Regions from separate parts of the Streptomyces sp. NPDC090798 genome, predicted to be linked through region 3. Evidence: riboswitches for the same ligand, from Rfam matches in the RefSeq annotation. Region 3 holds a riboswitch; each other region holds the start of a gene.
What was found. Region 3 has a riboswitch for cyclic di-AMP ahead of ACIQTP_RS34410 (hypothetical protein). Riboswitches for the same ligand answer to the same signal wherever they lie in the genome.
Positions count from the first base shown of each region.

Region 1: it holds a riboswitch for cyclic di-AMP, as region 3 does, so the genes downstream of both, ACIQTP_RS45865 (NlpC/P60 family protein) here and ACIQTP_RS34410 (hypothetical protein) in region 3, are expected to answer to the same signal.
Region 2: it holds a riboswitch for cyclic di-AMP, as region 3 does, so the genes downstream of both, ACIQTP_RS28435 (C40 family peptidase) here and ACIQTP_RS34410 (hypothetical protein) in region 3, are expected to answer to the same signal.

Region 1 is NZ_JBIVXA010000042.1:4,946-15,216, reverse strand. Features, by position in the region: gene pcrA (DNA helicase PcrA) at 1-2,261, opposite strand, end outside; cyclic di-AMP (ydaO/yuaA leader) riboswitch at 2,576-2,748, shown strand; gene ACIQTP_RS45865 (NlpC/P60 family protein) at 2,755-3,933, shown strand; gene ACIQTP_RS45860 (tellurite resistance/C4-dicarboxylate transporter family protein) at 4,029-5,003, shown strand; gene ACIQTP_RS45855 (hypothetical protein) at 5,083-5,436, opposite strand; gene ACIQTP_RS45850 (NlpC/P60 family protein) at 5,850-6,941, shown strand; gene ACIQTP_RS45845 (hypothetical protein) at 7,082-7,714, shown strand; gene ACIQTP_RS45840 (LuxR C-terminal-related transcriptional regulator) at 7,801-8,658, opposite strand; gene ACIQTP_RS45835 (PspC domain-containing protein) at 8,655-9,944, opposite strand; gene ACIQTP_RS45830 (PspC domain-containing protein) at 10,123-10,271, shown strand, end outside.
Region 2 is NZ_JBIVXA010000014.1:68,578-77,968, reverse strand. Features, by position in the region: gene bioD (dethiobiotin synthase) at 13-729, opposite strand; gene ACIQTP_RS28475 (adenosylmethionine--8-amino-7-oxononanoate transaminase) at 731-2,029, opposite strand; gene bioB (biotin synthase BioB) at 2,022-3,227, opposite strand; gene ACIQTP_RS28465 (8-amino-7-oxononanoate synthase) at 3,414-4,574, shown strand; gene ACIQTP_RS28460 (DUF397 domain-containing protein) at 4,531-4,755, opposite strand; gene ACIQTP_RS28455 (helix-turn-helix domain-containing protein) at 4,769-5,626, opposite strand; gene ACIQTP_RS28450 (ATP-binding protein) at 5,839-6,297, shown strand; partial or broken gene ACIQTP_RS28445 (LysR family transcriptional regulator) at 6,534-6,644, opposite strand; gene ACIQTP_RS28440 (DUF6328 family protein) at 6,920-7,441, opposite strand; gene ACIQTP_RS28435 (C40 family peptidase) at 7,529-8,002, opposite strand; cyclic di-AMP (ydaO/yuaA leader) riboswitch at 8,006-8,191, opposite strand; gene ACIQTP_RS28430 (hypothetical protein) at 8,539-8,844, opposite strand; gene ACIQTP_RS28425 (ATP-dependent Clp protease proteolytic subunit) at 8,852-9,391, opposite strand, start outside.
Region 3 is NZ_JBIVXA010000020.1:72,741-83,011, forward strand. Features, by position in the region: gene ligA (NAD-dependent DNA ligase LigA) at 1-1,785, shown strand, start outside; gene ACIQTP_RS34380 (FAD-dependent oxidoreductase) at 1,843-3,207, opposite strand; gene ACIQTP_RS34385 (PP2C family protein-serine/threonine phosphatase) at 3,383-4,570, shown strand; gene ACIQTP_RS34390 (hypothetical protein) at 4,821-5,228, opposite strand; gene ACIQTP_RS34395 (sensor histidine kinase) at 5,279-6,763, opposite strand; gene ACIQTP_RS34400 (response regulator transcription factor) at 6,760-7,464, opposite strand; gene ACIQTP_RS34405 (diacylglycerol/lipid kinase family protein) at 7,665-9,026, shown strand; cyclic di-AMP (ydaO/yuaA leader) riboswitch at 9,142-9,312, shown strand; partial or broken gene ACIQTP_RS34410 (hypothetical protein) at 9,369-10,271, shown strand, end outside.

The sequences.
Region 1 (10,271 bases), on a different contig from region 3:
GACAGCGAGGCGGCCACACCGGAGACGGGCCCCGAGGACACCGGAGCGGTCGCACCGGTGCGCTTCCACTCCAGGTGCGTCTCCGGGATCTCCTCCAGGAAGCGGGACGGCGGGTTGTACGAGGGCTGACCCCAGGCGCTGCGCATGGACGAACGGGTGAGGTACAGCCGCTCCCGCGCGCGCGTGATGCCTACGTACGCGAGGCGCCGCTCCTCCTCCAGCTCCTTGACCTGTCCCAGCGCGCGCATGTGCGGGAAGACGCCGTCCTCCATGCCGGTGAGGAAGACGACCGGGAACTCCAGGCCCTTGGCGGTGTGGAGGGTCATCAGGGTGATGACGCCTGAGCCGTCCTCGTCCTCGTCGGGGATCTGGTCGGAGTCGGCGACCAGGGCCACCCGCTCCAGGAAGGCGGCGAGCCCGACGGGTGTCTCGCCCTCGCCCTCACCCCCACCGGACTCCTGCTCGAACTCCAGGGCCACGGCGGCGAGCTCCTGAAGGTTCTCGATGCGGGTCTCGTCCTGCGGGTCGGTGGACGCCTGCAGCTCGGCGAGATAGCCGGTGCGTTCGAGGATGGCCTCCAGGACGGTCGCCGGGCCCGCGCCGGACTCGACGATCGTACGGAGGTCCTCCATGAGCGTGTTGAAGCGCTTGACCGCGTTCGTGGACCGCGCGGCCATGCCGTACGCCTCGTCGACGCGCTTCAACGCCTGCGGAAAGCTGATCTTCTCGCGCTGCGAGAGCGCGTCGATCATGGCCTCGGCGCGCTCGCCGATGCCGCGCTTGGGCACGTTCAGGATGCGGCGCAGCGGGACCGAGTCCTCCGGGTTGGCCAGTACGCGCAGGTAGGCCAGGACGTCCCGGACCTCCTTGCGCTCGTAGAAGCGAACGCCGCCGACGACCTTGTAGGGCAGGCCGACACGGATGAAGATCTCTTCGAAGACACGGGACTGGGCGTTCGTACGGTAGAAGACGGCTACGTCTCCGGCCTTCGCGTCGCCCGCGTCCGTGAGACGGTCTATCTCTTCGGCGACGAACTGCGCCTCGTCGTGCTCGGTGTCCGCGACATAGCCGGTGATCTGCGCGCCCGCGCCCGCGTTGGTCCACAGGTTCTTGGGGCGGCGGGACTCGTTGCGCTCGATGACCGCGTTGGCGGCGGACAGGATCGTCTGGGTGGAGCGGTAGTTCTGCTCCAGGAGGATCGTCGTCGCGTTCGGGTAGTCCTCCTCGAACTGGAGGATGTTGCGGATCGTCGCGCCTCGGAAGGCGTAGATCGACTGGTCGGCGTCGCCCACGACACACAGCTCGGCGGGGGGCAGGTCGTGCTCGCTGAGCGGGGTGTCCTCGTCATGCGTGCCGGTGCCGACCAGCTCACGTACCAGCGCGTACTGCGCGTGGTTGGTGTCCTGGTACTCGTCGACCATGACGTGGCGGAAGCGGCGCCGGTAGTGCTCGGCGACGTCCGGGAAGGCGCGCAGCAGGTTGACCGTGGTCATGATCAGGTCGTCGAAGTCGAGCGCGTTGGCCTCACGCAGCCGCGACTGGTACATCGCGTAGGCCTGGGCGAGGGTCTTCTCGAAGCCGTCGGCAGCCCGGGCGGCGAAGTCCTCCTCGTCGATCAGCTCGTTCTTCAGGTTCGAGATCTTGGCGCTGAAGGACTTGGGCGGGAAGCGCTTGGGATCGAGATCCAGGTCACGGCAGACGAGCGCCATCAGCCGCTTGCTGTCGGCGGCGTCGTAGATCGAGAACGAGGAGGTGAAGCCGAGCTTCTTGCTCTCGCGGCGCAGGATCCGCACACACGCGCTGTGGAAGGTCATGACCCACATCGCGTTCGCGCGCGGGCCGACGAGCTGCTCGACGCGCTCCTTCATCTCGCCCGCGGCCTTGTTCGTGAAGGTGATCGCGAGGATCTGGCCCGGGTGGACATGACGCTCGCCCAGCAGGTGGGCGATGCGGTGGGTGAGTACCCGGGTCTTGCCGGAGCCCGCGCCGGCCACGATGAGCAGCGGGGAGCCGGAGTGCACCACGGCCGCGCGCTGGTTCTCGTTCAGCCCGTCCAGCAGGGCCGCCGGGTCCACGGCGGGGCGGGGCGCGCCGTCGCGGTAGTAGGCGTCCCGGCTCGCGGGCACGTCGAAGCGGCCGCCGAACAGGTCGTCCGGAAGCGGCTCCGGCGCCCCGTCCTCGGGCGGCGGCGGGGGCTCTTCCTCGTGGGCCCCGGAAGGCTGGAGGTCCGCCAGAAAGCTGTCATCAAAGAGGCTGCTCATCGCTCTCCGAGTCTAGGCGGCCCCACTGACAACCCGCGGCCACCCTGGAAACCCGACCGGTTTTTCCGCGACCGCGCATGATCTCTTCCCGCATCGCTTTCCCGCCCCTCCTACCGCACCCCGCCCCTCTTACCGCACAGGACGCCGTCACCGCTCAGGATCGGTTCATCACGGTCAGCCACGGTCAACGGCCCGCCAGATCAAGGTCACGAAAATGTATCGGGCATATCGCACATCAAACTTCACAGAACAGTTATGAGTTGGCTAGCGTGCCGGGCAGGCCGCTCGACCCAACCGGCGAACGTCGCCGGGCCGTGCGGCCTCCGCCGAGTCCGGTGCGCCCACGCGGCAGCCGGAGCCGGGGACCCAACCGAACTTGGGGTGAATCGGTCCAACCGCCCTGCGGGCAAGGACCGTAGGGCAAACCTTCCGGAAGCACCCGCCCGAACCCGACAGCTAACTCGGTAGGCGGATGACGGAAGGAGTCGCCACCTTGGCGTCGCACCGCAAGTGGAGTCCTACGGCTACGCGCATAGCGGGTATACGGACTCCCGCCCTCGCCACGGCGGCCCTCACCTCCGTGGCCCTGCTCTCCCAGACGGCGAACGCCGCGCCCTCGGCCGACTCCAAGCCGAGCGTCGAAGAGGTCGAGAAGAAGGTCGACGACCTCTACCACCAGGCCGAGACGGCGACCGAGAAGTACAACGCGACCAGGGAGAAGACCGCCCAGCAGCGCAAGCGCGTCGACTCCCTCCTCGACGACGTGGCCCAGCGCACCGAGAAGCTCAACACCGCGCGCGAGGAGCTGGGTTCGTTCGCCGCGGCGCAGTACCGCACCGGCGCCGCCGCCCCCGACACCGCGAGCCTCCTGCTGGCCGACAATCCGCAGGACTACTTCGACCAGACCCAGCTGATGAACCGTCTGACCACCCGCCAGAAGGCGGCCGTCGACGACTACGTCACCGAGCAGGCCGCCACCACCAAGAAGCGTGCGGAGGCCTCCAAGAGTCTGCAGACACTCACCACGACGCAGAGCGCGCTCAGGACGTCCAAGGCCGACGTCCAGCGCAAGCTCGCCGAGGCGCGCTCGCTGCTCTCGAAGCTGACCGCCGAGGAGAAGGCGCGGCTGGCGGCGATCGAGAGGAAGAAGCGGGAAGCGGCCGACCGCAAGGCGGCGGAGCTGGCCCAACAGCAGGCCGCGGCGGAGAAGAAGGCCCAGGAGGCGGCCGCCGGGCAACAGACGGGTTCCGGCACCTCCGGGACCACTGGCTCCGCCGGCACCTCCGGGAATGCGGCCACCGACACCTCGTACACCGCCAAGGCCGACAAAGCCCTCGCCTTCGCCCGCACCCAGATCGGCAAGCCGTACGTCTGGGGCGCGACCGGGCCCGGCTCCTACGACTGCTCCGGCCTCACCCAGGCCGCCTGGAAGGCCGCCGGCGTCACCCTCCCGCGCACCACCTACGACCAGGTGAATGCGGGCACGACCGTCTCGCTCGCCGACATCAAGCCCGGTGACCTCGTCTTCTTCTACGACGACATCAGCCACGTCGGCCTCTACATCGGCAACGGCATGATGATCCACGCCCCCAAGCCGGGCGCGTACGTCCGCGAGGAGTCGATCTTCTACGGCGGCGACTCGATCATCCACAGCGTGGTGCGTCCGGCCTAACGCCTCGGCGCCCGGCACGCGCGCGTGGGGCTCATCGAGCTCCACGCGCGCGTGGCCCGCCGCCAACCCGCCCGAAGGTCCTTAGCATCGGGCCCATGTCAGCCATCTCCCCGCCCGGCACCCGGTGGACCGGCCTGCGCACCCGGTGGGCGCAGAGTCCGCCGGTCGCCGGAGCCGCGATCCTGGCCACCGGCATCATCTCGGTCGGGCTGGAGCAGACCGGCTACGAGATCCTGTCCCGGATCGTGCTGGCCCTGGCGGCCGTCGGCTGGCTCGGGCTCGCCGCGGCCTTCGTCGTACGGCTGCTGCGGGAGCGGGAGCGGTGGCTGGCGGAGGCCGCTACGCCGGGCGCGCTCACCGCGGTCGCGGCGACCACGGTGCTCGGCACGCGGCTGGTCACGCTGGGATGGGAGGTGCCGGCCGAGGCCCTGCTCGCCCTGTCGGCGGTGCTCTGGCCGGGGCTGCTCTTCCTGGTCGTACGGCAATGGCGGCCCCGTATGCCCGGAGCGGTGTTCCTCGGCTGTGTGGCCACGCAGGGGCTCGCGGTGCTGGGCGCGACGCTCGCCCCCGCGACACACACCGACTGGCTGGCGCACACCGCGCTGGTGCTGTTCTGGCTGGGTCTCCTGCTCTACGCGGCGGCGCTGTTCTACTTCGACTACCGCGAGGTCGCCACGGGCTCCGGGGACCAGTGGGTCGCGGGCGGCGCGCTCGCCATCTCGGCGCTGGCGGGGTCGAAGCTGATCCTCGCGTACCAGGCGAACATCTACCTGTGGAACAACGACGACAACGGCGTACTGCGCTGGATGACCGAGGCACTGCTCGTGCTCGTCCTCGGCGCGTACTGCGTGCTGGCCGTGGCGGAGGCCCTGTGGCCCCGCCCGCGCTACGACGTGCTGCGCTGGGCGACCGTGTTCCCGCTGGGGATGACGGCTGCGGCGGCGCTGATGGTCGCGGCCGCCATCGGCGTCGGCTGGCTCAAGGGGCTCGGGCAGGTGCTGCTGTGGATCTCGGTCGCGGCGTGGCTGGCGGTGCTGGTCGTAGCGGTCAGGCGTCCGGAAGAGCCGTAGCCGTCGGCGGTCCCGAAGAGCCGTAACCGTCGGGTGTCCGGAAGTGCCGTAGCCGTCCGTGGGGGCCTTCGGGGGGCCGTCAGGTCCAGAGCACCGCGATGAAGATGTTCGCGGTCGTGAGCAGCCCCACGAGCCCGAACAGGCCCTTGTCCACCTTCTCGTCGTCCCGCTTCACATAGACGAGTCCGAGGATCACGATCAGCAGGGCGAGCTTCACGCCGATCTTGATGGTGTTGACCGAGTGGTCGTCGGCCTGGTTGAGGCCGACGAGGGCGACGCCCGTGACCAGCATGGTCAGCGCGCCGTGCAGCATGGCGGGGACGAACCGGGCGGTGCCCCGGCCCATCGCCTTCATCTGGGTGAGGAAACCGCCGAGGAGCGCGGCGATGCCGATGATGTGCAGGCCGACGAAGAGATGGATGAGTACGTCCATGGAGCCGGAGCCTAATCGGCGGCCCTCACCCCGCTTGTCACCGGCCCACCCCCTGTAGACCCCTACCACCTGGGAACCGCAGATTGTCCCGGAACCGCCCCATCGGTCATCACACCGCGTGAAGTCGCCGGCGCCGGGCCGGGATCACGGTCACATACGGTCACCCCACGATCCACTGGCGCCACTTCCGGACATGGCGTCACCAGGACATCACTCCCAGGTTTAGCGTCCTCCACCAGGTGACCGGCTCCCCACCGCCGCCCGGGCCAGGGGCGGCAGCCGGACACCACCGCCGAGAAAGGTCCGGCGGCGGCCCGCTCCCCCTGTGTGGGGCCGCCGCCGGACGTGTCCCCCGCTGACCGCGCTCGTCCCCGGCGGTCGTACGCAAGTCCCCGGGAAGGATGTGGGCCCTCGTGGCAGCGCACCGAAAGCCCAGACAGCGCTCGCTCGGTGGAAACACGGCCCGCGCAGCCGCGACCATCGCCCTCGCGGGCGCGGCCACGGCGACGGGCTTCGACGGGACGGGGCACGCGGACCCGCAGCTGTCGCCGGCACAGGTGAAGGCCAAGGTGGACAAGTTGTACGAGGAGGCGGAGGTCGCCACCCAGAAGTACGACGGCGCGAAGGACAAGGCCGACAAGGCCGAGCGGCGGCTGAACGCGCTGCGCGACGAGGCGGCGCGCAAGGAGGACCGGCTCAACACGGCCCGGGACGCGCTGGGTTCGATCGCCGCCGCGCAGTACCGCAGCGGAGGCCTGGACCCCGCGCTGCAACTCGCGCTCTCCGACGACCCCGACCAGTACCTGGAAGGGGCCGCGTTCGCCGAGCGGGCCGGCAGCCGGCAGGCGGAGGCCGTGGCCCGGGTACGCAAGCAGCTGCGGGAGATCGAGCAGCTGCGCGGGGCCGCGCATGTCGAGCTGGCCTCACTCAAGTCGCGTCAGGCGGAACTGAAGCGGGCCAGGAAGACGATCACCGGGAAGCTGGACACGGCGCGGCAACTGCTGTCGCGGCTCACCGACGAGCAGCGCGCGCAGCTCGGGGACCTGGGAGCGGCCGGGGGCGCCGGGAGCACGGGAAGCGCCGGGCAGCGCGCCTCGCGCTCCGCCGCGCGGGACCTCGGCCCGGTGTCGTCGCCCGGCTCCGTCGCGGCGCCCAACTCCCGCGCGGCGGAAGCCGTCGCGTACGCCTACGGGAAGCTCGGCAGCCCCTACGTCTGGGGCGCCACCGGGCCCGACGCCTTCGACTGCTCGGGCCTGGCCCAGGCCGCGTACCGCGCCGCGGGCATCTCGCTGCCGCGCACGACGTACGCGCAGATCAACGCCGGACACCGGGTCTCACGGTCCGAACTCCTCCCCGGTGACCTGGTGTTCTTCTACTCGGGAATCAGCCATGTGGGCATCTACGTGGGCAACGGCCAGATGATCCACGCCCCGAACCCGTCGGCGCCCGTGCGGCTGGCGCCGGTCGACGAGATGCCGTTCGCGGGAGCCACCCGAGTGGCGTGAAAGACGCGGGGACGACCGCGGTGTGGTGCGGACGGAGAAGTGGATCACGGTAGCGTCGGCGCGGACTCTGTTTCCGTCGTCATCGCTCCGTCGTCCCATCGTCGTCGTTCCGTCGACGCTCCGTCGTCCGAGAGGTTCTGATGCCCGGCTCCCTGCTGCCGCCTCCGCCGCCACCCGCGCACATCAGGACCTGGCCGGACCGGGCCGCGCTGCTGGCCGACCGGGGGCGGGCGCTGGAGGAGTTGCGCAGGCGAAGCCTCGGGGTGCACCGGGTGCTGCTGCTCTGGCTGCTGGCGCTCGCGGCGATCGTCGGCTGGGCGCTGCTGGTGCTGCCGCTGCGACAACTCGAGCAGCGCGATCCCACCGGTTTCGTCCTGGGCCCGCTCTTCGCCCTGCTGGGCCTGGCCGCGCTCGCCCCGACCGTCGTCGCCGTCGCCCTCTCCGTCCGCCGGGACCACCACATACACCGACTGCTCGACGCCTGGTCCGAGTTGGACCGGCACCCCGCGACCGACTCCCGGCTCCGCTCCCCCGGTCTCAGCCTCTTCTGGCTGCTCTCCTCGCTCGGCGTCTGCGCGATCGGTGCCTGGACGTCCTTCACGGCGGCCGCACGGGCCGAGCCCGGCCACCCCCTGTACAGCGATGTCGTCCAGGGCATGGGCATCGGCCTGATCCTGTGGCTGACCGGCCTCATCGGCATCATGAAGGCCGTACGCCACTACCGCTGGGCGCTACGGATCCTGGGCCCGGCGCCCGACGCGGAACACCGGTAGGCACCGGGCGCCTCCGGCGGGTTCGGCGGGTTCGGCGGGTTCGGCGGACGTGGCCCTGAACCCCTCTCGACGCGACCGGACTGGACCTAGACCAGCCGACGAGCGGTGGCCCACCGTGTCAGCTCGTGCCGGTTCGACAGCTGGAGCTTCCTGAGGACCGCCGAGACGTGCGACTCGACCGTCTTCACCGAGATGAACAGCTGCTTGGCGATCTCCTTGTAGGCGTAACCGCGGGCGATGAGCCGCAGGACCTCGCGCTCGCGCTGGGTGAGACGGTCGAGGTCCTCGTCGACGGGCGGGGCGTCGGTGGAGGCGAACGCGTCCAGGACGAATCCGGCCAGGCGGGGCGAGAAGACCGCGTCGCCGTCCTGGACACGGAAGACGGAGTCCACCAGGTCCGTGCCGGTGATGGTCTTGGTGACGTACCCACGGGCGCCGCCGCGGATCACGCCGATGACGTCCTCCGCGGCGTCCGACACGGAGAGCGCGAGGAAACGGACCGGCTGCCGGGCGTCGGCCATCAACGGGGCGCAGCGGCGCAGCACTTCGACACCGCCGCCGCCCGGCAGATGGACGTCGAGCAGGACGACCTCGGGCCGGGTGGCCGTGATGACCGTGACCGCCTGGTCGACGTCGGCGGCCTCGCCGACCACCTCGACGCCGGTCCGCTCGGTCTCTCCGATCTCGGCCTGTACTCCCGTACGGAACATGCGGTGGTCGTCGACGAGCACGACCCGCACACGCCGTCCGCCCGCGGCAGCAGTCGCGTCGGCGCCGACGGCGGTCGAACCCGTGGGCGCGCCCACACCGGCGACGGACTCGGCGGCCGCCCCGGTGGTCGACTCGGTCGCCGCCTCGGCCCCGGTCCCGGCCGTACCCACGGCGGCATCCTCCGGCCCGTTCGGTGCCGGGGCCTGCCCGGTCGGTCCGTTCACGTCGCTCATGACGTCTTCTCCGCCCTTTCCATCTCCAGCTCGACCTCCGTGCCGCCGTCCGGCACCGCGCGCAGTCGCGCCGTGCCGCCGTTGCGCTCCATGCGGCCGATGATCGATTCTCTGACGCCCATGCGGTCGGCGGGTATCCCGTCGAGGTCGAAGCCGGGACCACGGTCGCGGACGGACACGAAGACCGTCCTGCCCTCGACTTCGGCGTAGACCTGTACGGCGCCGCCCTCGCCACCGTACTTGGCGGCGTTCACCATCGCTTCCCGCGCGGCCTGCATCTGCGCGGTCAGGCCCTCGTCGAGCGGGCAGTCGCCCACGACGACGACCTCGATGGGGACGCCGTGCTTGTCCTCGACCTCGGCCGCGTTGCGGCGGACCGCCTCGGCCAGGGTCGTGGGCTCGTCCGCCTCGTCCTTGCCGGTGCCCTCCGGTTTGTAGAGCCAGGCGCGCAGGTCGCGCTCCTGGGCGCGGGCGAGCCGTCGCACCTCGCTCGCGTTCTCCGCGTTGCGCTGGATCAAGGTCAGGGTGTGCAGCACCGAGTCGTGGACGTGGGCGGCGACCTCGGCCCGCTCCTGGGCGCGAATGCGCATCAGGCGCTCCTCGGAGAGGTCCTGGGTCATGCGCACGAGATAGGGGCCGGCGAGGAGCGCTGTGCCGACCAGGACCGCGAGTGCCGCCTGGAGGACCGAACCGAGGTGGGCTGCCGAGCCCTGGAGCACGAATATTCCGGAGACGCCCGCGGTGACGAGCAGGACACCGGCCGCGGAGCGCAGCAGCGTGAGCGTACGTCGGCGACGGCCGACCTCGACCCAGCGGGCCCGCCGCGCGTTGTCCGCCTGGCGCCAGACCAGGGCGACGCCCGCGCCGACCAGAACGGTCGGCCAGAGATAGGCCCTTGCCCCACCGCCGAGATTCACATTGCCGACGAAGACCATGGCCACGACGACCATGAGGAGCAGGGCGACCATCTGGCCCCGGTCCGGCTTGCGGGCCACGAGTCTGCGGCGGCCGTCGGGGGCGGTCTCGGTGGTGAAGGCCGGGGTGCGCCCGGAGTCGACGCCGCCGACCCCGAGCGGCACGAAGAACCAGAACGCGGCATAGAGCAGCGCCCCGAGACCGTCCGCCATGAACAGGCCGACGAACACCAGCCGCACCCAGATCACGGGCAGCCCGAGATGCCCGGCGAGCCCTCGCGCCACGCCCCCGAGCCAGCGCCCGTCGCTGCTGCGGTAGAGCTTGCGCGGGGGCCGCGGGTCGTCGAGGGGCACTGCTGCGGCTTCCGGCATGCCATCGATGTTCACACGGCCGGAGGGCAGGAGCATCAGGGTCGACCCCCGAGACTCCCCTGATCTTCGAGAGATCGGTGCTCGAACGGTTCCCCCCGCCCCCGTCAGGGCCGATATCAGGGTTCGGCCAGGGTCGTCCCGACTGCCGCCGGGCCTTCCCGCCCGTCACCATGGACACATGACAGATCAGCAGCACGCGGCAGCGGAGCCGGATCCCGGCCCCGGCCCGGGCGTCCCGCCATCGGGCGCCGGGCCGCGGGACGCCGTGCCGCCCTCCGCGGGCACCGCCGCGGGCACCGCCACGAGCGCCGAGGGAGCCGCGGAGGG
Region 2 (9,391 bases), on a different contig from region 3:
CTTGCGGGGCGCTCAGACCCCCCGCGCCGCAATGAAGGCGTTCGCGTCCCAGGTGCCGCCCAGCCGAGAGGCCAGCCACCCCGGCGCCTCCGCACGGAAGTCGGCGACCGGATATGACCCGGCCCCCGCGGGCAGCGCTCCCAGCAGGGGAGCCTCGGCCACGAGCGGCAGGTCCGCGAGGTTGCAACGCGACGCCAGGTCGGGGGAGTCCGGCCAGCTGCCGATGACGATTCCCGCCAAGTCAAGGCCGCGGCGCCGGAGTTCACGAGCCGTCAGCTCGGTGGTGTTGAGGGTGCCGAGGCCCGCTGACGCCACCACCAGCACCGGCGCGTCCAGCAGGCTCGCCGCGTCCGCCAGCGTGCCGCCCTCGTCGTCGAAGCGGACGAGGAGACCGCCCGCGCCCTCGACCAGCACGAGGTCGTGCTCGGTGGCCAGTTTGGCAGCCGCCTCCGCCACCGCGTCCGGGCGCACCGGGGGCAGGGAGGACCGCCGTGCGGCCGTCGCGGGAGCCAGCGGCTCCGGATAGCGGGCGAGTTCGAGCGTGGTCACCGCGCCCGCGAGCCGGGCCACCTCGTCGGCGTCCCCGCGCTCGTCCGGGCGTACACCCGTCTGCGCCGGCTTGAGGACGGCCACGGAGCGTCCTGCCGCGACGGCCGCGGCGGCGACGGCGGCCGTCGTGACCGTCTTGCCGACCTCCGTGCCCGTCCCCGTGATCACCAGAACCGTCATGTCATCCCTCCCGCGCCGCCGCGCACACCGCGCGCGCGATCCGTGCCACGTCCGCGTCACCCGTGACGTACGGCGGCATCGTGTAGACGAGGTCGCGGAACGGGCGCAGCCACACGCCTTCGCGCACGGCCGCCGCCGTGGCCGCCTTCATGTCGACCTCGTGGTCGAGCTGGACGACGCCGATCGCGCCCAGGACACGTACGTCCCGGACACCCGGCAGCGAGGACGCCTCCGCAAGCCCGTCCCGCAGACCCGCCTCGATCCGCTTGACCTCGGTCTGCCAGTCCTGTCCGAGCAGCAGGTCGATCGAGGCGCAGGCCACCGCGGCAGCCAGCGGATTGCCCATGAAGGTCGGACCGTGAGCCAGCACCGGGACCTCACCGCGTGAGATGCCCTCGGCCACCCGCGCCGTGCAGAGCGTCGCCGCCATCGTCATATAGCCGCCGGTCAGCGCCTTGCCGACGCACATCACGTCCGGCGTGATGCCGGCGTGCTCCGCCGCGAAGAGAGCGCCCGTACGGCCGAAGCCGGTCGCGATCTCGTCGAGGACGAGAAGCACGTCGTGGGCGTCGCACGCCTCCCGCAGCACCCGCAGATACGCGGGGGAGTGGAACCGCATCCCGCCCGCGCCCTGTACCACCGGCTCCACGATCACCGCGGCGAGCTCGTCGGCGTGCCGCCCGATCAGCTCGCGCAGCCGGTCGGCGTACGACTCCTCGAACGCGACCGGCGGGGCGTCGGCGAACACCTGGCGCTGGAGCACGCCCTGCCACAGTTCGTGCATCCCGCCCTCGGGGTCGCACACCGACATCGGCTGCCAGGTGTCCCCGTGGTAGCCGCCGCGCCAGGTCAGCAGCCGCTGCTTGCCCGGTCGGCCGAGCGAGCGCCAGTGCTGGAGGCACATCTTCACGGCGACCTCGACCGACACCGAGCCGGAGTCGGCGAGGAAGACGTGCTCCAGGCCCTCGGGCGTGATGTCGACCAGGCGCTTCGCCAGCCGTACGGCGGGCTCGTGCGTGAGCCCGCCGAACATGACATGACTCATGCGCTCCAGCTGGTCGCGCGCCGCGTCGTTGAGGACCGGGTGGTTGTAGCCGTGGATGGCCGACCACCAGGACGACATGCCGTCGACCAGTTCGCCCGAGCCGTCCGCCAGCCGCAGGCGTACCCCGCTCGCCGACTCCACGACGAGCGGTTCCTGGCGGCCGGGCATGGGGCCGTACGGATGCCAGACATGCCGCCGGTCCAGCTCCAGCAGTTCGCGCACGGGCAGCGTGGACGGCTCGGACCGGTCAGGCATTGGGGGCGAGGTCCGTTCCGGCACCCCGGCGGCGTACGGCGACGAGATCCGTACGCGCTTCGGAGGGCTGCTCCTCCTTGGCCTTCACCTGCACGGAACCGCAGACGCCGCCGCCCTCGTGCGAGCCGCACCCGGCGTCCGCGTGCGAGCCGCACCCGGCCTCGGCGTGCGCACCGCAGCCCGCGCCCGCCGTCACGCGGTGCTCGGGCAGGGTCACCTCGCCCGCGCCCTCCACCTCGAACCCGGCGTCCGCGATCATCTCCAGGTCGGCCTTGCCCGCCTGGCCCTCGCTGGTGAGGTAGTCGCCGAGGAAGATCGAGTTGGCCAGGTTCAGGGCGAGCGGCTGCATCGTCCGCAGGTGGACCTCGCGGCCGCCCGCGATACGGACCTCCACGTCAGGGCAGACGAAACGGACCATGGCCAGGATGCGCAGGCACCGCTGCGGGGTGAGGTTCCACTCCTTGGCGAGCGGGGTGCCCTCGAAGGGGATCAGGAAGTTCACCGGAACGGAGTCAGGGTCGAGCGCGCGCAGCGCGTAGACGACGTCGACGAGGTCCTCGTCCGACTCGCCCATGCCCGCGATCAGACCCGAGCAGGCCGACAGGCCGGCCGCGTGCGCCTTCTGGACCGTGTCCACCCGGTCGGCGTACGTGTGCGTGGTCGTGATGTCCCCGTACGTCCCCTCGGACGTGTTCAGGTTGTGGTTGTAGGCGTCCGCTCCCGCCTCGCGCAACCGCTCGGCCTGGCCGTCGGAGAGCAGGCCGAGGCAGGCGCACACCTCGACGTTCTCGTTCTGGTCCTTGATCGCCTTGATGGTGTCGGAGACCCGGTCCACGTCACGGTCCGTCGGACCGCGGCCGCTGGCCACCAGGCAGACCCGCTTGGCGCCCCCGGCGAGCCCTGCCGCCGCGGCCTGCGAGGCCTGGTCCGGCTTGAGCCAGGTGTACTTGAGGATGTCGGCCTTGGAGCCGAGGCGCTGCGAGCAGTACGAGCAGTCCTCGGGGCACAGACCGGACTTCAGATTGACCAGATAGTTGAGTTTCACTCGACGGCCGAACCAGTGCCGGCGGACTTTTCCGGCCGCGGCCACCACGTCGAGCACGTCGTCGTCGGACGTGGCCAGCACGGCCAGCGCCTCGTCACGGGTCGGCAGCTCGCGCCGAAGCCCCTTGTCCACCAGCGTGTTCAGCAGGTCCATGAGATCCGATCCTGACGTATGTGAGCCGCTGCGGCCAAGGAGAGTTTGCACAACAGAGACGGTTCGACGTGTGGGTATTGCCACATCATGGGCGCCGCGTCGCCCCGCTAGGGTCTGTGCACTGCCTACAAAACGACCACCATCATGACCCCCTCACGACCACTCCCAGGGCCCGGAGGCACCAGCATGGCCGGATCGCCGTTCGCGTGGATCGACGAGCAGGCGTACCAGCGCCGGCAGGCCGGACTCGTCCGCACCCTGCGCCCCCGCGCCGCCGACTCACCCCTTCTCGATCTGGCGAGCAACGACTATCTCGGACTGGCGCGCCACCCCGAGATCACGGCGGCCGCCGCGGAGGCCGCGCGCCGGTGGGGCGCCGGCGCGACCGGCTCGCGGCTCGTCTCCGGCACGACCGAACTTCACGGGGAACTCGAACGCGAGCTCGCGGACTTCTGCGGCTTCGAGTCCGCGCTCGTCTTCTCCTCCGGCTACGCGGCCAACCTCGCCGCTGTGACCGCGCTCGCGCCGCACGGCTCGCTGGTCGTCTCGGACGCGGGCAACCACGCCTCCCTCATCGACGGCTGCCGGCTCGCCCGGGGTGCGACCCAGGTCGTGGCGCACGCCGACCCCGACGCCGTGCGCAAGGCGCTGGGCACACACGAGGGTCCCGCCGTCGCCGTGTCCGACACCGTCTTCTCGGTGGACGGCGACGCGGCCCCGCTGGCCGAACTCGCCACCGCCTGCCGCGAGCACGGCGCGGCGCTGCTCGTCGACGACGCGCACGGGCTGGGCGTCCTGGGCGACGGCGGCCGGGGCGCCCCGCAGGCCGAGGGGCTCGCGGGCGCCCCGGACGTGGTCGTGACCGCCACGCTCTCCAAGTCGTTCGGCAGCCAGGGCGGCGCCGTCCTCGGCCCCGCTCCGGTCATCGACCACCTGGTCAACGCGGCGCGTACCTTCATCTTCGACACCGGTCTCGCACCCGCGGCGGCGGGCGCGGCCCTCGCGGCGCTCAGGCTGCTGCGCCGTGAGCCGGAGCGCGCCGCCCAGGCCCGTGAAGTGGCGACGGCGCTGCACACCCGGCTGACCGCCGAGGGCCTGGAAGCCGTGCGACCGGACGCCGCCGTGGTCTCCGTGCGCGCGCCGTCCCCCGAACAGGCCGTGCGGTGGGCCGCCGACTGCCGGGAAGCGGGACTCGCCGTCGGTTGCTTCCGCCCCCCGTCCGTGCCGGACGGCATCTCACGGCTGCGGCTGACCGCCCGCGCGGACCTCACCGACGCGCAGATCGAGCACGCCGTCGGGGTGATCAGCTCAGTCCGGCGACAAAGCCCTCCCAACTGGCGGGAGTGAAGAGCAGGGCGGGGCCCGCCTTGTTCTTGGAATCGCGCACCGCGACCAGTCCGGCCCAGGGTCCTGGGCCGGGTCGGGCCGTCTCGACGCAGTTGTTCATTCCCGTACTGCGGCTGCTGCGCAGCCATCGCACCTCGCGGAGTGAAGTACTGGAACGTACGTACCGAGGCAGTGCAGTCATGGGGGGTGCCTCCTTACGCGCCGTCACCTATCCCGGCGATGTAGTCCAACGAGTCCTGGGGCGAAAGGGCGTGGAACTGAAGGGCGTTGAAGGCCTCGGTGTAGGCCTGAAGGTCTTCTTTCCGCTCGAGGTAGAGGCTACTCGTCAAGTGGTCGAGAACAACCACATCCAGATCAGTTGTGTTCGGAAATGAGAAGATAACGAAAGGCCCGGTGACGCCGATGTGGGCCCCCGCGGCGAACGGCAGGACCTGAAGCCGCACTTGAGGCAGGGTGGCCGCCTCCCGCAGCCGCTCCAGTTGCCGAGCCATCACCTCCGGGCCGCCGACCTCGCGTTTTAACACGGCCTCGTCCAGGACCGCGGTCAGTTCCAGCGGCGGACTCGAACGCAGGACGTCCTGCCGGGCGAGGCGCACCTCGACGAGCGCGTCGAGCTTGTCGTCCGCCAGGCCGCCGACGGCGACCCGGGTCACCTCCCGTGCGTACTCGGGTGTTTGGAGCAGTCCGGGTACCACCGAGGTCTCCAGCGTGCGCATACCGCTGGCCTGGGACTCCAGACTGATGAAGTCGCGGTACGTGGGCGGCAGGACCCCGCGGTAGGCGTGCCACCAGTGGTGGCGCCCGTTGCCCTCGGAGCCCGCGAGGCCGACAAGGAGCTCCCGTAACTCGGGGTCCCTGACGGCGTAGGCGTCCAACAGGCGCTCCACGTCGGCCGGTTTCACCCCACTGATACCGGTCTCGATCCGGCTCACCTTCGACTGGTGCCAGCCGACGAGACGGGCCGCCTCACCACTGGTGAGACCCACACCGGCGCGCAGCGCGCGCAGTTCGGCACCGAGCTTGCGGCGTCGCACCGCGGGACCGTGCTGCATGGCCGTACTCCTTACTCCTTCCGGGCCGCCCAAATACGCTCCGCCATCGCAGAGTTCACCGCATCGAGCGACAGATATATGCATATCTCGGTGGATCGCACCCGTGACCGGTCCAGTGATGGCAGTCTGGCGCGAAGCACCAGTCCGGGACCGTACTCGAACCATCCGCTCCGTGTCGGACTCCGGTCCCGTGGGAAAGGGACGACGTCGCCATGGCAGATCACCAGGAAGCATCCGTCACTCTGCCGAGCGATCCCGCCTCGGTCTGCGCGGCCCGGAATTTCGTCGCCGATGTGCTGGCCGAATGGGGCCTGCCGTGCGACGCCGAAGTCGCGGACACCGTACGCCTGATCGTGTCAGAACTAGCCACCAACGCCGTCCAGCACACATTCGGACAGTCGCCCACCTTCACGGTGGACGTCCGGCTCGACCGGGACGAACACCTGCGGATCGGCGTCACCGACAGCCATCCGCGCTTTCCGAAACGCCTGCCGGCCGCCGTCCAGCAGGACAACGGGCGCGGCATGGTGATCATCCGCTGGCTGACCGCCGAATGCGGCGGCAGACTGGTCGTCAGGCCCACCCGCGAGGGCGGCAAGACGGTCGCCATCGAGCTGCCCTGGACGGTGCCGGCCCAGCCGGTGACGGCCGGCGGCCCACAAGAGCCCTGAGGAGCGGCTCAGTTGTCGTGTCTGTGCTGCCCGGCGCCTCCGAAGGCGCCGCGCGGCAGTGCCCGGAAGCGGGAGGCGGGCACGAACTGACGGGCCTCGCGGCTCCCGTCGGCCGAACTGGCCGGACAGCCGCTGATCAGATGATGGCCAGGACGGCGGCGACTCCGGTTGCCGAAACCGTGAGCTCCGCGCCGTACGATCTCCGTCGTCCACCGGACCGGGAACCGGTCGGCACCGGCGGCAGGGGCCTCCCGCTCCCGCCTCGCCGGCCGCTGGAAGAGCGCGGGCGTGTAGCCGAGACGCTCGGTGGCCCGGGTGATCGAGCCCGCCTCGGCGACGGCGACCAGGGCCGAAGGCCTCGTCGGGGCAGCCTGGAGGCATCGGCACGCAGCTCATCGCCTTCACCGGGGTCGCCGTGGTGTGCACGGCCGTGCCGGCACTGTTGCGCACGCCGCGGTCGCTGGGCAGGGCCCGGGAGAGCGGGAGCGAGACCGAGCCGGTGGCGGCGGCCGGCGCGCACCCGCTGCGGCGGGGGTTCGTCACCCACGCGCTCACCCCGAAGGCGCCGATCACCTGGGCGGCTGCGCAGCCCGCGCCGCGGAGGCGGTCACGGGGAGCGCGCTCAGGGTTCTCGGTCCGGAGCTTCTTCCGGAGCCGTTGCCGCGCCGACGACGGCACGCTGCACGAGACGGGGCAGGAGGCCCCACAGCGTCCCACAGACGAGCAGCGTGCCCGCGCCCGAGGCGATCCCGGCGGCGCGTCCCAGCGCCACGTCCACGGCGAGCAGCACCGATCCCGTCAGCGCCAGCATGAGCACGCCCATCCCGATCGTGGCCAGGACGGAGGAGACCCGCACGATGGTCGGCTTCGCGCCCTGCCGGAACAGTGCCCTGTGCAGCGCGGCCGGCGCCATGAAGAGCGCGGCCGCCACCACGGCCAGCAGGAGCGTGGTGACGTACGTGGCGCGCTGCACCGTGTCGAGGGACGGGAAGCGCGGGGTGAACGCCAGTGTCAGCAGGAACGCGAAGAGGATCTGCACACCGGTCTGCGTGACGCGCAGCTCCTGGAGCAGTTCGCCGAAGTTGCGATCGGCACGCTCGAGGGGCGTCTCGTTCCGTTCCTCGGAGGGAGGTCGTTCAGCCATGCTGAACGAGTAACCGGTCCGTCCACTTTTCACGCCCCTGGGTGGGGTCCCGAGGGGGCGCCGGCCGGCGGCACCCCCTCGGGCAGGTCAGCTGACCCGGCCGTACCAGACGCTCTTCGTCCAGATCTTCTGCAGCTTCACGACCTCCCCGGTCTTCGGGGAGTGCCAGATCTTTCCCTTCCCGGCGTAGATGCCGACGTGGTACACGTTCCGGCCCGAGTGGAAGAACACCAGGTCTCCGGCCTTGCGGTGGGACGCGGAGATGTGGTGCGTCTTGTTGTACTGCGCCGCGGCCGTACGAGGCAGCGTCTTGCCCGCCTTCTTGTACGAGTAGAGCGTGAGCCCGGAGCAGTCGAAGCGGCGTGGCCCGGCGGCACCGTACTGGTACGGAGAGCCTTTCTTGGAAGCCGCGACCTGAAGTGCCTTCGTCGCCAGTGTGGCCGCTTCGGCGTCGGATGCGACGCCAGGAACCACAAGGCTGCCGCCCACGGCGGCCAAGGTGAGCGCCGAGGCCGTACCGGCCCGGGTCCACAGCGACGGGACACGATTGAGCGCAGTCATGCGCAACCCTTCGTCAGCCGCCTGTGAAGGATGACCTGTCGGATTCGGGCTGGCGAAGTAGCCCGGCCGCTTGCGCGGCTTCACCCCAAGGACCGCCCGGATCTCTCCGGCGACCCGTCTTGCTGGGTCCTCCACTCCTGCCGATGCACTTCTGTCGACCGGTCATCCAGGCAGCGGCAGGACTCGGCGTCCGCCCGGACCGCCCCGCCGCTGTGGCGGGGGCTTGTCGTCGGAAGGGATCTTCACGCATGGCAGTCCGAAAATCCGAGCGGAAGCGGCGATTTGTGGGGTTACTCACCACTCACCCGTTCGGGTGGACGACCCTCTGTTCGGGCGATGTTGGGGACACCGACGACGCTCGTACCTGCACCGGAGCGTCTCATTCCGCCTTTGCGCTACGCGCGTTGCGCAACTTTTCGGGTTCCTCGAAGGGACCTGTGACTACTCCATCAGGGGGTACTCCATCTGGTCCGTTTGAACCCCGGGCCGGACGCCTCGCCGACTCGGCACGCATGGCGGCCCGGGGTGTGGATGCGTCAGTTGTCGGCGTCGGGCGGCAGGGTGACGCGGGCCGCCCGCCGCTCACCGTCGAGGACGCGCAGGGCCTGCGCCAGCGTCGGCGCGTGCACCTCGCTCTCGCCGCGCTGGTGCATCAGCGCGAGGGCGTCCCGCAGCTCGGTGGCCTTGGCGACCAGCGCCTGGGCGGCGCGCAGCCCACGATAGGTGTCGCCGGGCCTGGCCGGGTTGATACGGCCGAGCAGGTCGACCACGTCGAGGTAACGGTCGATCAACTCGGCCTCGGCTCGCGTCAGCGCGGGCAGCGGGGGCAGTTCGGGCACCATCGGCGGATCACCTCGCGTCGGGTGTGGCGTTCCTCGCACCGGGCGCGGTGCGCGAGGTCTTGCGGCTGGGGATGATCCCGTCCACCAGTCCGTACGCCAACGCGGCCTGTGCGTCCAGGATCTTGTCCCGCTCGATGTCGGCGGCGACCTGTTCAGGACTCTGCCCCGTGTGCCGTACGAGCATGTCCTCCAGCAGCCTCCGAGTGCGCATCAACTCCTCGGCCTGGAGGGCCAGATCGCTCGCCTGTCCCTGTACCGGCCCGGGAAGTGACGGCTGGTGGATCAGCACCCGGGCCCCCGGCAGCGCGAACCGCTTGCCGGGCGCGCCGCCGGCCAGCAGTACGGCGGCGGCCGACGCGGCCTGCCCCAGACAGGTGGTCTCCACGTCGCAGCTGACGAACTGCATCGTGTCGTAGATCGCCGTCATCGCGCTGAACGAGCCGCCGGGGGAGTTGATGTACAGGGCGATGTCCTGGTCCGGCGCCAGGTATTCGAGGTGCATGAACTGCGCCATCACGTCGTTCGCCGAGATGTCGTCGATCGGCGT
Region 3 (10,271 bases):
TTCGGTGTCGAGCCGAAGCTCGACGGGCTCGCGATCGCCGCCCGGTACACCCATGGCCGCCTCACCCGGCTGATCACCCGTGGCGACGGGACGGCCGGGGAGGACGTCTCACACGCCATCGGCACCGTCGAAGGCCTCCCGGCCGAACTCGCCGAGCCGGTCACGGTGGAGGTGCGCGGCGAAGTCCTGATGACCACCGCCCAGTTCGAGCACGCCAACGAGGTGCGCACCGCGCACGGCGGGCAGCCGTTCGCGAACCCGCGCAACGCCGCGGCGGGCACTCTGCGCGCCAAGGACCGCGCCTACACCGTGCCGATGACCTTCTTCGGCTACGCCCTGCTGCCGCTGCCCGGCACCGAGGAGGCCCTCGCGGCGCGGCTGGGTGAGGGCGCGCACAGCGAGCTGATGGCGCGGTGCGGCGAGCTCGGCGTGAACACCACCGCCGCCACCGCCGTGCCCGGGACCACGGCGGAGACCGCCGAGCAGGTCCTGGCCCGGGTGAAGGAGATCGCCGCGCTGCGGGCGGAGTTGCCGTTCGGCATCGACGGGATCGTCATCAAGGCCGACCTCGCCGCCGATCAGCAGGCCGCCGGGTCCGGTTCACGTGCACCGCGCTGGGCGATCGCCTACAAGCTGCCGGCCGTGGAGAAGATCACCCGGCTGCTGGAGGTGGAGTGGAACGTGGGCCGCACCGGCATCATCGCTCCGCGCGCGGTCCTCGAACCGGTCGAGATCGACGGCTCCACCATCACCTACGCCACCCTCCACAACCCTGCCGACATCACCCGTCGCGACCTGCGTCTGGGCGACCATGTGATGGTCCACCGCGCCGGGGACGTGATTCCCCGCGTCGAGGCCCCCGTCGCTCATCTGCGCACCGGGGAGGAGCGGCCGATCGTCTTCCCCGAGGCGTGCCCGCGGTGCGGCTCCGCCATCGACACCAGCGAGCAGCGCTGGCGCTGCGAGAACGGCCGCAACTGTCACCTGGTCGCCGCCCTCTCGTACGCCGCCGGCCGCGACCAGCTCGACATCGAGGGCCTGGGCCACACCCGTGTCGTCCAGCTCGTGGAGGCCGGTCTGGTCACCGATCTGGCCGACGTGTTCGCCCTCACCCGCGACCAGCTCCTCGGCCTGGAACGGATGGGTGAGACCAGCACCGACAATCTCCTCGCGGCGATCGGCGCGGCCAAGGGGCAGCCGTTGTCGCGGGTGCTGTGCGCGCTCGGCGTCCGCGGTACGGGGCGCTCCATGTCCCGTCGGATCGCCCGGTACTTCGCCACCATGGATCACATCCGCGCCGCCGACGCCGAAGCGATGCAGCGGGTCGAGGGCATCGGCACGGAGAAGGCCCCGTCCATCGTGGCCGAAGTCGCCGAACTCGCCCCGCTCATCGACAAGCTCGCCGCGGCCGGGGTCAACATGACCGAGCCGGGCGCCACTCCGCCCGTCATCGCCGACGACACCGACGCCGACGCCGGCACCCAGGTCGCTGAGCCGGCGGGAGGGCCGCTGACCGGGATGGCGGTCGTCGTCACCGGAGCCATGACCGGGCCGCTGGAGAAGCTCAGCCGCAACGAGATGAACGAACTCATCGAGCGCGCCGGCGGCCGCTCCTCCTCCAGCGTCTCCAAGAGGACCACGCTGGTCGTCGCCGGCGAGGGCGCCGGATCCAAGCGCGCCAAGGCCGAGGACCTCGGCATCCGGCTGGTCACCCCCGACGAGTTCGCGACTCTGGTCGCCGACTACGTCGACGGACCCTTGACGACCGACGCCGACGTGACGTGACGTGACGTGACGCGGCAGCGTGCGGTCGCCGTCGAGGGCGACCACACGCTGCCGGGCCTATGCGCCGCTCGCGTCGAGCATGTCCTCGCGCTCGACGATCTTCACGCGTTCCCGGCCCTGCGGTTCGCCCAGCGCCTTCTCCGCGGCGTCCAGGCGGTACCAGCCCTCCCAGGTGGTGAAGCGGACGTCCCGCTCGCCGAGGAACGCGTCCACGGCCTCCGGGTCGGGCGAGCCGGGCGTGTGCAGACGTCCGTTCGCGTGGTCGTCGAGCAGGCTCGCGACGGTCTCGTTGGCGTCGCCCTTGGTGTGGCCGATCAGACCGACGGGGCCGCGTCGGATCCAGCCGGTGACGTACGTCGACTGCAGGTGCTCGCCGGTCTCCTCGATCACCCGGCCGCCCTGGTCCGGGACCGTGCCCGACTCGGCGTCCCAGGGGAGCTTGGGCAGTTCGTCGGACAGGTAGCCCACGGCGCGGTAGACCGCACCGAGGTCCCAGTCCTTGTACTCGCCGGTTCCCTTGACGTTGCCGGTGCCGTCGAGGGCGGTGCGCTCGGTGCGCAGGCCGACGACCTGGCCGTTCTCGCCGAGGATCTCGGTCGGGGACTCGAAGAAGTGCAGGAACAGCTTGTGCGGGCGGTCACCGGTGTCGCGGATGGCCCAGTTCTCCAAGGTCTTGGCGACCATGTCGGCCTGCTTGTTGCCGCGCCGGGTCGCGATCGAGCCCTCGTCGTAGTCGATGTCCTCGGGGTCGACGATGACCTCGATGTTCGGGGAGTGGTCCAGTTCCCGCAGTTCCATCGGGCTGAACTTCGCCTGCGCCGGACCGCGGCGGCCGAAGACGTGGACCTCCAGGGCCTTGTTGGCCTTGAGGCCGTCGTGGACGTTCCGCGGGATCTCGGTCGGCAGCAGTTCGTCGGCGGTCTTGGCGAGGATGCGGGCGACGTCGAGCGCGACGTTGCCGACGCCGAGGACGGCGACCTTCTCCGCTTCGAGCGGCCAGGTCCGCGCCGCGTCCGGGTGGCCGTCGTACCAGGAGACGAAGTCCGCGGCGCCGTACGAGCCGTCGAGGCCGATGCCGGGTATGTCGAGGGCCCGGTCGGCCGTCGCCCCCGTGGAGAAGATCACGGCGTCGTAGAAGGTGCGCAGGTCGTCGAGGTTGATGTCCCCCGGGTAGTCGACATTGCCGAAGAGACGTATCTGAGGCTTGTCGAGCACCTGGTGCAGAGCCGTGATGATGCCCTTGATCCGAGGGTGGTCGGGGGCCACGCCGTAGCGGATCAGACCGAAGGGGGCCGGCATCCGTTCGAAGAGGTCGATGGACACACCGGGCTCGACCGCAACCGCGGACTTCAGCAGCGCGTCGGCAGCGTAGATCCCGGCGGGGCCGGCTCCGACAATGGCTACCCGCAGAGGGCGAGGCATGATCAGGTTCCCTTCGAACGACGGCAGGGTGGCTCGTCGGGAAGCCTAAACTAAGGCAAACCTTAGTCAGTAGTCGGGCTGGATCTATGACCTCATAAACCGATCTTATGACTGGTCGCCAGGGAGCACGGCCTTCATAATCGGGGGCAAAATGGGACATGTGGGTGTCCGGCGTGTGTCAGTGGACCGCCTCGTGGAGCAGCCGTCGGGCCGCGGACTGGTGGCAATCCCGTTCGCGCTGATCGTAGTGATCACCATCGTGGACCTCCACTCCCCGACCAGTGTCCACCTCGGTCCGCTGCTGGTCATCGCCCCCGCCCTCACCGCCTCTCTGGCCGGGCCCCGGCTGACCGCCGCGGTCGGGGCGCTTGCCGTGGCCGCCCAGGTCTTCATCGCGGTCTTCCACGGCGGGCTGATGACCGCCAACCACATCTCGCAGATCATCGCCCTGACCGTGCTCTCCGCGCTGGTGGTCTTCGTCTGCCATGTACGCGAGCGGCGTGCCCGAGAGCTGAGCCGGGCGCGGTCGGTGGCAGAGACGGCGCAGCGGGTCCTGCTTCGACCGCCGCCCCGCCGGATCGGGCCCCTGCGTGTGGCCTGGCTGTATCTGGCCGCCGAGGACGAGACGCAGATCGGCGGCGACCTGTTCGCGGTCGCCCGCGCCGCCCAGTCCTCCACGCGGGTGATCATCGGGGACGTACGCGGCAAGGGACTGGCCTCCATCGGCGAGGCCTCGGTGGTGCTGGGGTCGTTCCGTGAGGGCGCTCACCGGTACGCCACCCTGCCCGAGCTCACGGCGGCACTGGAGGTCAGCGTGTGCCGCGACCTGGAGGACGTGGCCGACACCGAGCACGACCCGGGCGAGCACTTCACCACAGCGCTCGTGCTCGACCTCCCCGACGAGGGGCCGGAGGCCTGGATGATCAACTGTGGTCATCCACCGCCTCTCCTGCTGCGCGACGGCGAGGTCACGGTCCTGTACGCGCGCCACCCCGTCCCCCCGCTGGGCATGTGCGAGCTGCCCGCCGCGAGCCACCGCCCCGACCCGTTCACCTTCGAAACCGGTGACATCCTCCTGCTCTACACCGATGGCGTCATCGAAGCCCGCTCACCGTCCGGCGTCTTCTACCCGCTCGCCGAGCGGGTCGCCGCCTTTTCCGTCTCCAGCCCCGACGCCCTGCTGCGGCACGTCCACGACGACCTCCTCGCACACGTCGGCGACCACCCCGGCGACGACGCCGCCCTCCTGATCATCGAGCGCACCGCCTCCCACCACCCGCATCGACCGCACTTCACCGCCCATCCCGTCGACGGCCACCACCGGCTTCACGCCAGCGGATCGCCCCCGTCGGCGGAACGCTGACCTCACTCCCGGTCCATGTCCGACTCCGCCGCGCTCGCCGCGGAATCGGCGTCGTCGACGAGTTTCCGCAGGTGACCGAGGTCAGCGGAGGAGGTGGGCGGGGGCTGCCGAGTGGTCTGCATGCCCTGTGCGGACCGCGGGCCGTGCGTGCCCCGCGTGCTCTGTGCACTCTGCGCGTTCCCGCCATGGCCGCAGCCGGCCAAGAACAGCAAGGCGGCCAGTACGGCCGGCACGGTGTGGCGCGCGCGCATCAGTTCGTACGACCGTTGTCGTGGGCGCCGCACCACTTCTGGACGTCGGCCAGGTCCTTCTGGCGGGTCTCCAGGGTGGGGACCAGGGAACGCCGGAAGGTGAGCCGGTCGTTCAGGTAGGTCTCGATCTGGGTGTGTCCCGCGGACTTGGCGTTCGCCACCCGCTGCTCGAGACGGGCGATGGAGCCACGCTGGGAAGCGTCCGCGCGCAGCCGGGTGAGGATCCGGTCGATCCGCCGGTCGATCTTCGGTGCGCGCTTGCAGAGCGCCGCCGCGCCGTCGCCCGTGGGGGTGCCGGACGGCACGGGGGTCGCGGCGTCGGCCGTGGCGGCGCCGGCGGCGCCGAACAGCGACCCGGCGGCGACCAACGAGACGACCGAGATCACGGTCTTCCTGGTGCTTGGCATGACGAACTCCTCCGCGTTCACGGGCGACTGCTGCCCCCTCGCCGGGAAAGCTAGGAGCCGTCTTTGTGGAATTCTTGTGGCCGGTCGGCGGTCGTGACCATCCAGTTGCGCTGGAGCGGAAGCGTGGCCCCCGCGTCCGCCGTGCCGTCGCTCAGCGGCAGGGTGACCTCGACGCGGGTGCCCGGACCCGTGGGCCGGTCCAGTACCCGGATCCCGCCCCGGTGCAGGGCGATCTGCTGGGCGACCAGGGTCAGTCCGAGGCCGGAGCCGGGGCTGTCCGGTCGGCGGCGGAAGCGTTCGAAGACCTCGGTGCGCAGCGCGGGCGGGATGCCCGGACCCCGGTCGTCGACGACGAGGAGCGCGTCGGCACCGCTCGCGCGCAAGGTCACCTCGACCTGCGGGGGCTGCCCGTCCGTATGTCCGTGGACCAGGGCGTTGACGAGCAGGTTGTCCACCAGGCTCCGCAGTCCCGCCTCCCAGCCGTGCACACGCAGCCCCGGTGCGCAGTGGCCGGCCACCCGTGCGTGCGGATGGCGTCGCCGATGTTCCTCCGTGCTCGCTTCGACGAGGTCGGCGAGGTCGACCGGACCGAAGGCGTCCGCCTCGACGAGGTCTCCGCGGCCGAGGTCGCGCAGCATGACGAGGACCCCGAGGAGGCGTGCGTGTTCGCGGCTCAGGTCGTGCAGCACTTCGTCGCGGTCGGATCCGGCGAGTTCCGGATGCTCGGTGAGGATCTCCAGATTGGTCTGCATGCTCATCAGCGGGGTGCGCAGTTCGTGCGAGGCCGCCGAGGCGAAGGAGCGGGCGGTGGCCAGTGCCTCGGCGGTCCTGGCCGCCTGCTCGTCGTAGCGGGCCAGGACGGTCTGCAGGGTGTGTGCGAGGTCGTCGACCTCGGCGATCCGCGTCGGAGTGTGGTCCAGGCGGGTGGGACTGGAGCGGGGGTCCAGGCCGCTCGCCCGGCGTTGCAGCCGGCGCAGCGGTGTGCTCGCCCGGGTGGCGACGGCCCAGGCGAGCAGCCCGGACAGCGGTGCGGCGAGCAGGGCGACGGTCACCGCGCGCCGTCGGACCAGGCGCACCTGGGTGTCGGCGGCGGTGTCGGACGCGAACAGCCACAGGGTGCCGCGCACACCGGGGCGCGACCCGGTCACCCGGGTCGACAGGATCCGCCAGCTCCTGCCGTCGGCACGGAGGGTGACCGGGACGGGCGCCCTGGCGGGCAGCACCACGTCGGCCGCCGGTTGCGGGCCGCCCGTGAAGGTCCCCTCGGGGCCGATCAGCCGTACGCCCACGTCCAGGGCCGAGGTGAACAGCCGGCGTTCGCGGGCCTGCTCCACCGCCGCCGGCCGGTCGGCGGCGCTCGCACGCAGCAGCCCCCGGGCGTCCGTGGCTACGGCCACCGCGCGCTCACGCAGATGCGCGTCCTGCTGGTCGTGCAGATCCGCGGCGACCAGCCGCAGCAGCAGCCAGCCGGTGGCCAGTACCAGTACGGGCACGGTGGCGCCGACGGCCAGGGCGATCCGCGTGGACAGTCTCACGGCCGCTCCCCCGCGTCGTCGTCGCGCAGGACGAAGCCCACGCCTCGTACGGTGTGGATGATCCGGGAGCGCCCCGACGTCTCCAGTTTGCGGCGCAGATAGCTGACGAAGGTGTCCACCGCGTCGGTGCGCACCTCGAAGTCGTAGCCCCATACGCGATCGAGGAGCTGGTCGCGGCTGAGCACGATGCCTGCGTTGCGGGCGAGGACGTGGAGGAGTTCGAACTCGCGTCGGGTCAGGTCCACCGGCCGCCCGTCGAGGCTCACCCTGCGGGCGGCGGCATCCAGGAGCAGCCCGCCGGCCCGTACGGTGCCGCTGTCCCGTGGCGGCCTGCGCCGCAGCAGTGCCTCCAGGCGCAGGACCAGCTCCTGCAGGGCGAAGGGCTTGACGAGGTAGTCGTCGCCGCCCGCCTGCAGGCCCGCGATCCGGTCGGCGGTCTCGTCGAGCGCGGAGAGCATCAGCACGGGTACGTCGTTGTCCTCGTCCCGCAGGGTCCTGCACACCTCGATGCCGCTGAGGTCGGGCATCGAGATGTCCAGCACGACCACATCGGGTGGCGTCCGCCGGGCCACCGCCAGGGCCGGCCGGCCCCCGTCGGCCAGGTCCACGGTAAATCCGCCGAGCCTCAGTCCGCGCTCCAGCGAGCGGCGGATCGCCGCGTCGTCGTCCACGACCAGGACACGGCCGCGCTGCCCACTCATCACCACTGTCCCTCCCCGCCACGCCCCGGCCACTGCCGGGGCTCGCCGCCGCCCATCGTGCATCAGCCGCGACGGTCCCGGCCCCGAGGGGTGGACCAAGGGTTCGGTGAATCGCCCAGGCCGGCCCCGGTTGGCGCGTGCCCTCGCGGAGCGTGGCGGTTGCGCGGGGCCTGACCCGGCGGTTGCATACGACTGTGTCGATGGGTGTGGATGGAAGCGGGCAGGTCGGCCACGGGAAACGGTGGGCGGCCAGGGCCGCGCTGGTCGCGGCGGCGCTGGCGGTGCTGGTGCCGCTCGGATACGGAGGCGTGGACGGCGTACTGCTGCTCCTGGCCGCGCTCCTCGGCGTGGCCGTCACGGCGGCGGCGCTGTGGTGGGCGCTGACCCGGCGCGGGCCACTCCGCTGGGTGGCGGCCGTGCTGGCCGCCGTCGCGCCCGGCGCCGTGATCACCCTGTTCGCCGTGGCCCGCCTGCTCTGGGCCGTCCCCGTGTCCCTGGCGCTGTGGACCGTGGCCGTCTGGAGCGGCCGGTACGCCCTGCGGAGCGACCGGACGCGCGCCCCGCGGCCGAAGGAACGCAGGGCACCGCCGCCGAGGCGCCCCTTCCTCCTCATGAACCCGCACTCCGGCGGCGGCAAGGTGGCGAAGTTCGGACTGCGGGAGAAGGCGGAGCGGCTCGGCGCGCAGGTCGTGCTCCTCGACCCGGAGAAGCACCAGGACGTCACCGCGCTGGCCCGGGCCGCCGTCGCGGACGGCGCGGATCTGCTGGGCGTCGCCGGCGGTGACGGTACCCAGGCGCTGGTCGCGGCCGTCGCCGCCGAACACGGTCTGCCGTTCCTGGTGGTCTGCGCCGGCACCCGCAATCACTTCGCCATGGACCTCGGCCTCGACCGCGACGACCCGGCGACCTGCCTCGACGCCCTCACCGACGGCGTCGAACTCCGCGTGGACCTCGGCTTCGCCGGCGGCCACCCGTTCGTCAACAACGCCTCCTTCGGCGCGTACGCGGCCGTCGTCCAGAGCCCCGCGTACCGCGACGACAAGATCGGCACCATCCTGGACCTCCTGCCCGACCTGCTCACCCGCCAGCGCGGGCCGCGGCTGACCGCCCACGCCGCGGACACGACGCTCGACGCCCCGCAGGCCGTACTGGTGAGCAACAACCCCTACCGCACCAACGATCCGGCCGGTCTCGGCCGCCGCGAACGGCTCGACTCCGGGCTGCTCGGTGTCCTCGGCATCACGGTGGACAGCGCGGCCGAGGCCGCCGCGCTCGTACTGGACCCCGCGCCGGACGGACTCGCGGTCCTGACCGCCCGCGAGGTGGTCATCGACGCCGACCGCGCGGAGATCGAGGCCGGCATCGACGGCGAGGCCCTGGTCCTGCCCGCCCCGGTGCACTGCCGCGTCGAACCCGGCGCCCTGCGCGTCCGCGTCCCCAAGGAGCGACCCGGTGTGCCCGATTCCCAACCCCCCTTGGACTGGCGCCGGTTGCGCACGCTCGCAGCGACCATGGGGCGAACGGCGGTCGTACGACATCCTGGTCGCAGGCGGGACACGTAGACGAAGGTCACAATTACATATCGGACAGTTCGCGCTCCAATCTTCACACCAGGCACACAAATTGGCTAAGTTGGCGGCAGGCCGCACGACTCCCTCCGGCGAACCTCGCCGGGTCGCGCGACCTCCGCCGAATCCGGTGCCCCTGTGGCAACCGGAACCGGGACCCAACCGACCTTGGGGTGAATCGGCCCAACTGCCCAACCGGGCAAGGGCCGTAGGGCATGCCTTCCGGAATCTTCCGCCCGAACCCGACGGCCGACCCGGTAGGCGGAGCACGGAAGGAGTACGGCTCCCATGGCGCCGGAACGAACCCCGCGCCCTGGAGGCGGCAGCCTCCCTGGCATGCCCGACTCCGCACGCGCGACGGCCGCCCTCAGTGGCGCGGACGGTCCGAGCCGCGAGGAGGTGCAGCAGCGGATCAGCTCCCTCTACGACCAGGCCGAGAACGCCGTCGGGTTCGTCAACGGAACCCGCGCGATGGCCACAGGGAGCCGAGGCCGCGTCAACCCGGCGCCGGAAACCGCGCGCAGGCGCCGCGACCCCGCACTCGACGACATCACCAAGACCTGGTTCGACGCGGCGCGCACGCAGCTGGGTCCCTCCGCGCCGGCCAGGCTGCCGGCCGACCGGATGCCGAAGCCCGCGGTCGAGGCACGGCCCACCGGCCCGGCGAAGCGGCCGGAGGACGGACTCGCCAACCGCGGCCGGGAGTTGACCGCCCGCCCCGTTCTGGAGTTGACCGCAGGCCCCTCCGCCGAGGCGGCCGCCGGGCCCGTGGCCGAGTTGACGGCCAGGGCCGTCGCCGCGCTGCCGGCCGCGCCGGAGCCTGCGCCGCAACCTGCGCAGGAGGCCGCCACGGCCCTGCTGCCCGCGCTGGCCGCCGGGCCGGCCCAGTCCTCGTTGAAGACGTCCAAGGAGAAGATCCAGCGGAAACTGGCGCTGGCCCGTGAGCTGGTGTCCAAGCACGCCGCACGGTGGAACCCCGGGCCCGCGGCGATCGAGTCACGTCCGGCCGAGAGTGTCTGGCCCGCCCCGGAGGATCAGGCTCGCCGCCAGGCCGCGGAGGAGTGGCAGCGACAGCGGTCGGCCGCACTCGGCCCGGACATGTCCCTCGGTACCGGGATGCCGCTCGGCGCGGACATGTCCATGGGCGCGGGGATGCCGCTCGGCACGGACATGTCGCCCAGCACCGGCATGCCCCTGACCGCGGACATGTCCCTCGGTGCGGGAATGCCGCTCGGCACG